DNA from 3 places in the Janthinobacterium sp. LS2A genome. Region 2 is predicted to be linked to each of the others. Evidence: predicted binding sites of a transcription regulator. Region 2 holds the regulator's gene; each other region holds the start of a gene.
The links. Region 2 encodes FNR, which switches genes on or off when oxygen is low (the NO sensors DNR and NnrR bind a similar motif). Its sites were predicted from a motif close to TTGATNNNNATCAA; they were not measured.
Positions count from the first base shown of each region.

Region 1: a site for FNR is predicted at 2,683-2,696, ahead of V3C40_RS22505 (universal stress protein). Genes of this name have one in related genera too.
Region 3: a site for FNR is predicted at 1,560-1,573, ahead of cydD (thiol reductant ABC exporter subunit CydD). Genes of this name have one in related genera too.

Region 1 covers NZ_JAZHPB010000008.1:292,055-295,834, forward strand. Annotated here, with positions in the region: gene rpe (ribulose-phosphate 3-epimerase) at 1-171, opposite strand, end outside; gene apaG (Co2+/Mg2+ efflux protein ApaG) at 336-710, shown strand; gene V3C40_RS22495 (hypothetical protein) at 736-882, opposite strand; gene mltA (murein transglycosylase A) at 980-2,158, shown strand; gene V3C40_RS22505 (universal stress protein) at 2,191-2,628, opposite strand; gene V3C40_RS22510 (MFS transporter) at 2,766-3,780, opposite strand, start outside.
Region 2 covers NZ_JAZHPB010000006.1:65,822-69,601, forward strand. Annotated here, with positions in the region: gene ccoG (cytochrome c oxidase accessory protein CcoG) at 1-583, shown strand, start outside; gene V3C40_RS17815 (FixH family protein) at 638-1,162, shown strand; gene fnr (fumarate/nitrate reduction transcriptional regulator Fnr) at 1,166-1,924, opposite strand; gene V3C40_RS17825 (response regulator) at 2,164-3,780, shown strand, end outside.
Region 3 covers NZ_JAZHPB010000004.1:380,793-384,572, reverse strand. Annotated here, with positions in the region: gene cydD (thiol reductant ABC exporter subunit CydD) at 1-1,494, opposite strand, end outside; gene V3C40_RS14540 (GbsR/MarR family transcriptional regulator) at 1,634-2,185, shown strand; gene V3C40_RS14535 (PEP-CTERM sorting domain-containing protein) at 2,494-3,060, shown strand; gene V3C40_RS14530 (hypothetical protein) at 3,230-3,409, shown strand; tRNA gene V3C40_RS14525 (tRNA-Arg) at 3,491-3,565, opposite strand; tRNA gene V3C40_RS14520 (tRNA-Pro) at 3,659-3,735, opposite strand.

The sequences.
Region 1 (3,780 bases), on a different contig from region 2:
GCGGATCGCTTCGCACACCAGCGGGCCGATGGTCAGGTTCGGCACATAATGGTTATCCATCACGTCGAAGTGGATGATGTCGGCGCCGGCGGTAACGACGTTGCGCACTTCCTCGCCCAGGCGGGCAAAGTCGGCGGACAGGATGCTGGGAGCGATACGGAATGTAGTCATGGTGGAGTAGCCAAAGGATAGAAAATGCGAAGATGCGCTATTTTACGCTTGACGCCGCTGCCATGCCTTATTGAAGCACGATGAAACACAGAATACGCGGCACGCCGTGGCCAATGCGGCACACGCGCCGCCATAATGACTGCAATGTCTGAATAGGAATGACGATGGCGACTTATGAATTTACGGTAACGGTCAAGACGCAATACCTGCCCGAGCAATCGGCACCGGACCAGGGGCGGCACGTGTTCAGCTACACGATCCGCGTCGTCAACACGGGCACGGCTGGCGCGCAACTGATTTCGCGCCACTGGGTCATCACGGATGCGAACAACAAGGTGGAAGAGGTGCGCGGCCTGGGCGCCGTCGGCCACCAGCCGCTGCTGCAGCCGGGCGAACAGTTCGAATACACGAGCGGCACCATGCTGGGCACGCCGCAAGGTTCGATGCACGGCGAGTATTTCTGCGTGGCCGAAGATGGCCATCAGTTTGAAGCGCCGATTCCCGAGTTCGTGCTGTCGGTGCCGCGCACCCTGCATTGACGCAACGCCGGGGGGCTTGCGCCCCTTACTTCAGTTTTTCGGTGCTGTCCTGTTCTTCGCCGAGCTGCTTGCGCGCCGGCGGTGCGGGTTTTTTACCCGAATACATGGTCCACCAGACTATAAATGCCAGCAAGAAGAACGCCACCAGCGCCTCTATCATCAAGATCCACATACGCACCCCTATGTTATTTACCCGCAGCTTAGTATTTACCCGCCGTCTGTTGACACGCGGTAGTCTACCCGTTTCAATCGGCGCCGTCGCGCTTGCGTTGTCCGCCTGTACCACGCCGCCCGCGCCGCCCGCTGCCAGCGGCAAGGCGCCGCCCATCGCGCCGACCGTCGTCAGGCCGGTTCCGGCCAAGCCGGCCGACGCCAAGGACGCCGCGGATGTGGCGGCACCCACCTTCGTGCCCGCCAAATTTTCCGCCTTGCCTGGCTGGGCCCGCGACGACATGCGCGCCGCCTGGCCCGCCTTCATGGCGTCGTGCGGCGTGCTTGTGAAACGTCCGGACTGGAAGGAATCGTGCACGATCGCGCGCCAGGTGAATGCCGACAGCGACAAGGCCATCCGCCTGTTCTTCGAGACCTTCTTTGTGCCGAATCAAGTCATCACGGCCGATGGCGCCAGTACCGGCTTGGTAACCGGCTACTACGAACCGCTGCTGCACGGGGCGCGCAAGCGGGGCGGCCCATACCAGACACCGCTGTACAAGGTGCCCGACGACCTCGTCTCGGTGGATTTGTCCGGCGTGTATCCGGAATTGAAGAACATGCGCTTGCGGGGCAAGCTGGTCGGCAAGAAGGTGATCCCGTATGCGACCCGCGCCGACATCGAGCGCGCCACGTCCGTCACGGGCAAGGAATTGTTGTGGGTGGATGATGAAGTCGAGGCCTTCTTCCTGCAGGTGCAGGGTTCCGGCCGCGTGCAGCTGACCGATACGCAGGAAACCGTGCGCGTGGCCTACGCTGACCAGAATGGCCATCCGTACAAATCGATCGGCCGCTACCTGGTCGACAAGGGAGAGCTGACCTTGAGCCAGGCGTCCGCGCAGGGCATCAAGGCGTGGATCGCCGGCCATCCCACGCGCAAGGATGAATTGTTCAACGCCAATCCCAGCTATGTCTTCTTCAAGGAAGAGCGTTTGCCCGACCCGAAAGTGGGGCCGAAGGGGGCGCTTGGCGTGCCATTGACGCCGCAGCGTTCGGTGGCCATTGATTCGCGCTTCTTGCCGCTGGGCGCGCCCGTGTTCCTGTCCACCACGCAAGCCAATAGCGAGATTCCCATGCAGCGCCTGGTGATGGCGCAGGATACGGGCGGCGCCATTCGCGGGCCGATCCGTGTCGATTACTTCTTTGGTTTTGGCGCGGAAGCGGCCGAGAATGCGGGCCGCATGAAGCAGAGCGGCGCCGTGTGGGTGTTGTTGCCGAAGCAGGCGCCGGCGCGCTAGGGAAAGCGTCGCCGGGCAGTTCGTGGTGTGGCTTAGCGCAAGACCATCACTGGCAAGTGGGTGTGGGCCAGCACTTTTTGCGTTTCGCTGCCCACGAACAGCTTGTTCAAACCCTTGCGGCCGTGCGAAGCCATCAGGATGATGTCGCAATGGTAGGTTTGCGCCGCGTTGACGATTTCATCGTGCGGGCTCGGCGACACGGCCACCACGCCTTCGAAAGGCACGCCGGCGGCGCCTGCCGCTGCGCCGATCTTGTCGATGGCGCGTTGCGACGCTTCCTGCATCTGCTGTTCATACAGGCTGGCGTCGAGCACGATGCCGCCGTCCGCCATCGGCGAGAACGGGAACGGCTGTACCACGCTGATGGCGACCAGCTTGGCCTTGTTCAATTGGGCGAAGGCGAGGGCGGTCTCGGCGGCTTTGTCGGACAACGGCGAGCCGTCGGTGGGAAATAAGATGGTGTTAAACATAGCGTGCTCCTCAAGTGATGTAAGACAGCTTATGGATTTACATCAATTAAAACCTTGATGTAAATCAAACCTCACAGGCTTTGGCATGAATAGTGTCGCCAAGGCAATCTTTCACCAGTGTATTCCCGTTCATCGCTTCAGGTGCGCACGCTACGTAGCGGCGTGCCCCACACCATGGCGACCGTCAACACAATGCTGCCTGCCGCGATGCAGGCCAGGCCATTGCGCACGCCAAAGTGTTCCGCTACCCAGCCGGCGGCCAGCGCGCCCAGCGGCGCCGTCGCCACCGTCAGGAAGCGCATGGTCGACGTCATGCGGCCCAGCATGGGATCGGGCGTGACCTTCTGGCGCAAGCCCAGGTAGGGAATAAAGAACAGCATCACGCCGCAATCGAAAAAGAACATCAAGATGGCATACGCCACGGCGCTGGCGGCCGCGCTGCCGAACAGCGCGGCGGGTATCGTGGGCGTCAGGGCAAAACAGAGCGAGGTCGATGCCAGGCCGAGCAGGATGGTGCGGCCGGCGCCATAGCGCTGCGTCAAGGGCTTGACGATGAAGGCGCTGAGCAGGACGCCGGCGCCGCCGAGCATCTGCGTCATGCCCAGCACGCCAGGGCTCATGCCCAGGTCGCGCGTGGCAAACAGCACCGTCAAGGCCATGCTGGCGTAAAACAGGAAGTGCCAGATGCCGGCGCCCCAGGCCAGCGCGCGCAGCAGCGGTTCGCGCCAGACGAACAGCAAGCCGTCGGCGATGTCGCGCAAGGCGTGCTTGTCGGATGGCGCTGGCCGCGGATCGCGCACGCTCATGGCGCGCAGATTGAAAACGGAAACCAGATAGCCGCACGCCGTGCACAGGATGGCGACGGGCGCCGACAGCACTTGCACGAGTACGCCGGCCAGGCCGGGACCGATCAGGCGCGAAGCTGATTCGGTGGCGGCAAATTTCGACTGCGCATCGATCAAGCCATCGCGGCCCACGAGGAAAGTCAGAAACACCTGTTCGGCGCCACCACCGACGACGAAGCCCGTGCCGATGATGAAGCCCACTATATATAACCATGGCATCGACAGCACGCCGCACCAGTAAGCCACGGCCACGCTGGCCAGGGCCAGGCCCGACATGCTTTCGCTGAACAGCATGATCGGGTGCTTG
Region 2 (3,780 bases):
CATCGATATCCGCAACGGCCTGCAGTATGAATGCATCGGCTGCGCCGCCTGCGTCGATGCCTGCAACAGCGTGATGGACAAGGTCGAGCGGCCGCGTGGCCTGATACGCTACAGCACCGACCATGCGATGGAAAACAACTTCAATTCGAAGCAGATACGCCAGCGCGCCATGCGCCCGCGCGTCTTGATCTACACTTCCATCCTGGCCCTGATCATCATCGCCGTATGTACGTCGCTGGCCCTGCGCACGCCCCTGAAAATGGACGTGATCCGCGACCGCGGTTCGATGGGACGCGAAGTGGAAGACGGCATGATCGAAAACGTCTACCGCCTGCAGATCATGAACACGTCCGAGCAAAGCCAGCATTTTAAAATCAGCGCTTCCGGCTTGCCGGGCCTGACCTTGCTGACGCGCGAAGAAGTGACCTTGCAGCCGACGGAAACGCTGGGCTGGCCGATCCGCCTGCGCGTGCCGCACGGCGTGGGCGAGAAGGGGTCGAACAAGATTGCGATCGAATTGCAATCGCTGGACAACCCGTCGCTGCATGTGCGTGAAAGCGCGGTCTTCATCGTGCCGCGGTGATGCAGGAAGGCCGGTCCCCGCACGGGGGCTGGCCGTTTACAGAGGAGAAATACCATGTCCGACAGTCTGAAACTGCAGCCTCCCGTTGCACCGTGGTACAAGCATCGCTGGCCATGGCTGCTGATGATCGGTCCCGGCCTGTCCGTGGTCGTCGGCAGCTTCATGGGCTATATCGCCTTTACGCAGCCCGACGCGCTGGTGGTGGGCGATTATTACAAGCAGGGCAAGGCGATCAACCAGGATTTGAAGCGCGACACGATCGCCAGCGACCTGGCCATGGATACGAGCCTGGCGTACGACGTGGCGCAAGCGCGCCTGAGCGGTTCCGTGCACAGCTTCGGCAAGGCCTACCAGGGACCGCTGCAGCTGCACCTGGCGCATGCGACCCTGCCGGAAAAAGATATCAAGCTGCTGGTGCAGCCCGATGCGGCCGGCAATTTCTCGGTCGCGCTGCCGATGCTCGAGCGCAGCCGCTGGCAGGTGCTGGTGGAAAACGACAAGCGCGAGTGGCGCCTGTCCGGCATCTGGACCTGGCCCGTGCAGCGCAGCATCGCGCTGCATGCGGACGAAGAGTTATAAGCCTTACTTGCAGACGTCCGTGCCTGCCGTAATGGCTTTCAGCTTGGCTGGTTGCAGGATCTCGATCTCGCGGTTCGAGACGCGCAGCCAGCCTTCCTTCTTGAATTTCGACAATAAACGGCTGACGCTCTCGATGGTCAGGCCCAGGTAGTTGCCGATTTCCTCGCGCGACATGCGCAGCTGGAATTTGCTGCTCGAATAGCCGCGCGCTTCGTAGCGCGACGCCAGGTTGACGATGAAGGCGGCAAAACGCTGCGTCGCCTGCATATTGCCCAGCAACAGCATCACGCTTTGCTCGCGCGTGATTTCCTGGCTCATCATGCGGTGGAAATGACGCAGCAGGGTCGGCATATTGCCCAACAATTGTTCCAGGCTGGAAAACGGGATTTCACACACTTCGCTGTCTTCGAGCGCCACCGCATTACAGTGGTGGCGGTCGGCGCTGATGGCGTCCATGCCCAGCAGTTCGCCGGCCATCTGGAAACCCGTCACCTGCTCTTCGCCGCCCGGATTGATCTGGTACGTCTTGAAGTGTCCCAGGCGGATCGCGTACAGGTTCTGGAACGAGTCGCCGATGCGGAACAGCGAGGCGCCGCGCACGATCTTGCGGCGGCGGCCGATGATCTGGTCCAACCTGTCCATGTCGCCCATATCGAGGCCCATCGGCAGGCACAATTGATGCATGCTGCAGGTCGAGCATCGCGCACGCAACGCTTCCACGGTCACTGTGGGCAAGGTTGGAGTGAGTAGCGCTTCAGTCATGTCGGTACCTTTTAGAAAATGCAACAACAAGTTTACTGCATACAGGGTTGCCGTGTGCCAATTTCACCGCAATTTCGGCGAATAAACGACGTTCCGACTTTAATTATATGGCAACATCGTCAAAAGCCCATGCGGGGAGGGCCATTTGCGCGGCGCCGCTTGCCAACTTGATGTATTGATAGGAAAATTCCTAACAGCATTATCTGCCGCCTGTGCCGCCCGGTACTGAAAAGGAAATCATGAAGCCTCTCGGCATCAAAGCAAAAGTCGCGCTGGCCACCAGCCTGACCTCGATCGCCATGATCGCGCTGGTCACCATGATCCAGGTGCAGCACATGCGCGACGACTTCACCCGAGTACTGCTGAGCCAGCAGTCATCCCTGATCAGCCGCACCGCTGCCGAGCTCGACGACAAGCTGGGCATGCTGCTGCAGATCGTCACCCTGACGGCCAGGCAGCAGCCGCCGGAACTGATGGCCCAGCCGGCCCAATTGCGCGAATACTATTCGCGCCGCTCGATGCTGGTGCTGTTCGACGACGTGCTGGTGCTCGATGCACATGGCGCCGTCGTGGCCGACATGCCGGAAGTGGCGGGGCGCGCCGGCATCAACGTTGCCGAGCGCGAGTATTTCCAGACCGTGCTGCGCACGCGCCAGCCCATGATCACCGAGCCGATGCTCGGCAAGTCGAGCGGCATGCCCATCGTGCAGATGGTCGCGCCCGTGCTGGCCGCCGATGGCCAGGTGGCCGGCGTGGTGATCGGCGTGCTGCGCCTGTACAAGGACAACCTGCTGGGACGCCTGCGCTCGGAAAAGATCGGCAAGAGCGGCTATTACTTCATCCTCACGCGCGGCGCCGTGCCGCGCTACGTGCTGCATCCCGATACCAGCCGCTTGCTGCAGCCGCGCCAGCCGAACGCCAACCTGACGACGACCCAGCTGCTGAAGGAAGATGGCGAAGGCAGCATGGTCAGCACGAACAGCCGCGGCATCACGGCCGTCAACAGCTTCAAGCGTTTGAAATCGGTGAACTGGCTGCTGGCTACCTCGCTGCCCGTCGCGGACGCCTTCGAACCGTTCGATGGCGTGCTGTACCGGCTGGTGCTGTGGAGCATCCTCGCTTCGCTGCTAGCCGCATTTGTTCTGGGCTGGGTCACCGTGCGCCTGCTGTCGCCGCTGGTGCGCCTACGCGACACCCTGCTGGCCCTGCGTACCAGCGGCAGCCGTTTCACCCCCGTGCCGGTGCAGCAGCGCGACGAGATCGGCGAACTGACGGAGGCGTTCAACGGCCTGATGAGCGAGCGCGACCGCCTGCAGCAGGAACTCGAATCGCGCGCGGCCGAACTGGAGCAGGAACGCGACCGGGCCGAGGCCGCCAACCGCGCGAAGAGCGATTTCGTGGCCAACATGAGCCATGAAATCCGCACGCCCCTCAATGCCGTGCTGGGCATGGTGTATTTGCTGGGCAATACCAAGCTCGATACGGAACAGCGCAAGTATCTGACCATGGTGCGCGTGGCGGGCCAGTCGCTGCTGGGCATCCTCAACGACGTGCTCGATTATTCGAAGATCGAGGCGCGCCGCATGGAACTGTCGCCCGTCGAATTCGACCTCGACGAAGTCATGAATACCCTGGCCACGACGATGACGATGAATGCGGGCGAAAAGGAACTGGAACTGGCCATCGCCGTCGAGCCCGACGTGCCGCGGCGCCTCGTGGGCGACGCCCAGCGCCTGCAGCAAATCCTCGTCAACCTGGCCGGCAACGCCATCAAGTTCACGGAGAACGGCGAAGTGGTGGTGGCCGTCAGCCTGGCCGAGAGCAGGAGCGAGAGCGGCCGCGCCTGGCTGCGCTTC
Region 3 (3,780 bases), on a different contig from region 2:
ATGCGGATGCAGGGCCACGCGGGCCAGGGCCAGGCGCACGGCTTCGCCACCGGACAAGCCCTGGCCGCCATCGCTGAGCAGTACGGCCGGCTGCGCCTGCGCCACCTTGGCCAGGTCCGCCAGGCGCAGCGCCTGCGTCACCTGCGCGGCGTTCGCCCCAACGCGGCCCAGGGTCACGTTCTGGCTGACGGACGCGGCAAACACGTGCGGGCGCTGGCCCATCCAGGCCATACGCTGGCGCAAGGTGTTGACCGTGCTGCCGGTCAGGCGCACGCCGCCGATGCGGATGTCGCCGCCGCTGGCGGGCAGCAAGCCGGCCAGCAGGGACAGCAAGGTGGTCTTGCCGGCGCCGCTGGCGCCCAGCAGGGCCACATGTTCGCCAGCGCGCACGGTCAGGTCAAAGCCGTCGAACACGGGCGCTTCGCCGGGATGGGCAAAGCGCAATTGCCGGAGTTCCACGGCGGGCGCCGCCGCCACAGCCATGGCGGCGGCGGAAACGGCGGCCACTTCCACACCAAAACCAGGCAAAGGCACGCCATCGGCAGCCAGGTCGTGCAAACCGGCCAGGCCCGCTTCGCCGGCCGCCTTGTCGTGCCAGACGGCGGCCAGTTCGCGCAGCGGCTCGAAAAACGCGGGGGCCAGCAGCAGGATGAACAAGCCCTGTCCCAGGCTCAGCTCGCGGCCCCAGGTGCCGAAATTGATGCTGCCCAGCAGAGAGAAACCGATGAAGGCCGCCACCATGGCCACACCGAGCGCGGAAAACAGCTCGAGCACGGCCGACGACAAAAAGGCGATGCGCAGCACCACCATCGTGCGCCGGCGCACGGATTGCGACGAGGCATCGAGCCGTTCGGCCGTGGCGTCGACGGCGTCGAGCGCGCGCAAGGTAGCCAGGCCGCGCAGGCGGTCCAGCAGGAAGGCGTTCATGCTGCCCATTTCCACCATCTGCGCGCGGCTGGCCGCTTGCGCGCCCATGCCGACGAGGGCCATGAAGACGGGAATCAAGGGGGCGGCGATGAGCAGGATCAAGGCGGCGATCCACGACAACGGCGTCACCACGGCAAGGATCACGAGCGGCACGAGCATCACTTTCCAGCGCGCGGGCTTGTAGCGCACCAGATACGGCACGATGGCTTCGGCCTGTTCGGCGATGACGCTGGCCGCCTGGCCCGACTGGGCGCGCTGGAGGTCCAGCGGCGAGCGCTGCGCCAGCGCTTGCGCCACCTGTTCCCGCAAGGTGGACAGGTGTGCGCGCGCCGCCGCATACATGCGCCGCGCGCCCCACGCTTCGCTGCCGGCGCGCAGCACGCCCAGCAGCAGCACGCCAGCGGCCGGCAACAGGGCCGCGCGCCAGGGCGCACCGTCTTGCATGGCTTGCACGGCCCAGGCCAGCAAGGCCGCCTGCGGCAGCCACAGCAAGGCGGCCCCGCCTTGCGCCAGGCTGGCGGCACGGGGAAGAATAAAGCGGGGCAAGGACAAGGACGTGGTCGGCATCTTCTATACTTCTTGAGTTTTCAGAATTTTCTGTAAATTCGATATTTTGTATAATACTGCGAAACATGACATATATCAATTGACCCCACCAGTATGGCGTGAAAAAATTCAGATAATTATGAAAACTCAACATATCCAAATGACGCCGCTGATCCTGACCTTTGTCAGCCATTTCGGCGAGATGGGCAGCCGCTGGGGCTTTAACCGGACCGTGGGACAAGTGTACGCCTTGTTATTTGTCGCGGAGCACCCTTTGCACGCGGATGAAATCGCGGAGCACCTGAGTTTTTCACGCTCGAACGTGAGCATCGGCCTGAAGGAATTGCAGGGCTGGGGCTTGATCCGCCAGTCGCGCATTCCCGGCGACCGGCGCGAGTATTTTTCCTCGCTGGGCGATGTGTGGCAAATCTTCCGCGTGGTGGCCGCCGAGCGCCGCCGCCGCGAAGTGGCGCCCACCCTGACGGTGCTGCGCGAATCGCTGCTGGCGCCGGCCACGGAACCCGTGGATCAATATGCGCAGGAACGCATGCGTGAAATGTATGAACTGGTCGACCTGGCCAATACCTGGTTCGACGACTTGCAGCGCCTGTCGCCCGAATCGATGGCGCAGCTGATGAAAATGGGCGCCAAGGTACAAAAGCTGCTCAACGCCAAGGATCGCCTGTTTGGCGTCAGCAACAACAACGACTGAAGCACCTTCCTCCCCTCCCTCCCAAAAAAGCCGAGACGCCGCTAGCACAAGTTGGCGCGCCTTGTCACGCCGTTTCCTAACGTTATGTTGTCTATCGTTAACACAAGCAGACATAGCCGTATGCGATGTTGTCAACTGAACCAATAGTATTATTTAAATTGTATTAATTTATATCAAGAGTAAGCTTGCATTTGCGTACTCTCTACGCACAAGAAATAGATAAAAACGGGCAATGGGATGACTTCCCCGGTATGTAGGGACGCGTCCCAACACTATGAAGCGACTGTCTCAAGCACAAGGGGATTTTCATGAAAAGCGTAAAGAGCATTGCCATCAAGGCATCCATGCTGGCCGCAATGACCGTACTGGCAAGTGCGGCCCAAGCCGCCACCTGGGTGGATGTGGGTCCGGCCAGCGGTTTCGTCATTGACGGCAGCACCGTCACTTATTCACCATCTCCGGCACTGCAGGTGAAATATTATGACGACAATCTCGTGCCACAAAGCCCCTCGGACATCCAGGGTTATATCAATGGCGTGTTCGGCACCAGCCTGGGCACCGCCGTCTCGTATTGCGAAAGCGCCACCTCGGGTTGCACTGCCGGCACCACGGCAGGCTTGAGCGGCGGCGTCAATTCGTATACGAGCGCGGCCGCCTATGACTACCTGGCCATCCACTTCGGCCAGGGCGAACTGGTGTTCCACTGGGCCGCACCCGTGGCTGCCGGCACCACCTTCACGATCGAAGGCCTGCCCAAGGACCTGAGCAATTACAGGGCCTTCATTTCAGCCGTGCCGGAACCTGGCACCTATGCCATGCTGCTGGCCGGCCTGGGTCTGCTGGGCTTCATGGCACGCCGCCGCCAGGGAAAGTAAGCCTCATCTGCGGCAGCGGCGCACCAGCGTCCGCTGCCGCCCTCAACGCCAGCGGCCTGTTTGGCCCGTTTACACCGCGCTTGCGGCGCAGGTCCCGTTTTTTACACCATCTTTAGACTCCCCTCGCTATGCTCGACGGCATCCACTGCTGACCGACGAGGGAGTACTCATGCATGAACAACCGTTTCAGCCACGCGCGCGCAGCGTGATCCGCCAGCACCTGCCCGTGCGGGAACGGCTGCGCCTGGCCCGGCTGGCCAACAGGAAAATCATTTCGGCATGCTCGGCGCTGCTGTGCGCGGCGCCGCTGTTGTATTTGCTGAGCGTAGTGCTGTTTGCGCAGCCGTGACACGGCTTGCAGGCGAGCGAAGAACAGAGATGAAGAGTGATGGCAATGCGACAGGCTGTCGCATGCATGGCCAGCATGAGCTGGTCCGCCCAGAGGGAATCGAACCCCCATTCACGGTTTAGAAGACCGTTGTCCTATCCGTTGAACGATGGGCGGAAGGTGCAGTATTTTAATCCATGCGCGCCAGCAATGAAATGCCAGCGCGAAATAGAAAACGGGCTGTCATTTCTGACAGCCCGCTTATGACTTTGGTCGGAGTACAAGGATTCGAACCTTGGACCCCCTGGTCCCAAACCAGGTGCGCTACCGGGCTGCGCCACACTCCGAAGACAAGATAATAACGCCCCCACCCAATTTCGTCAATTGCCATA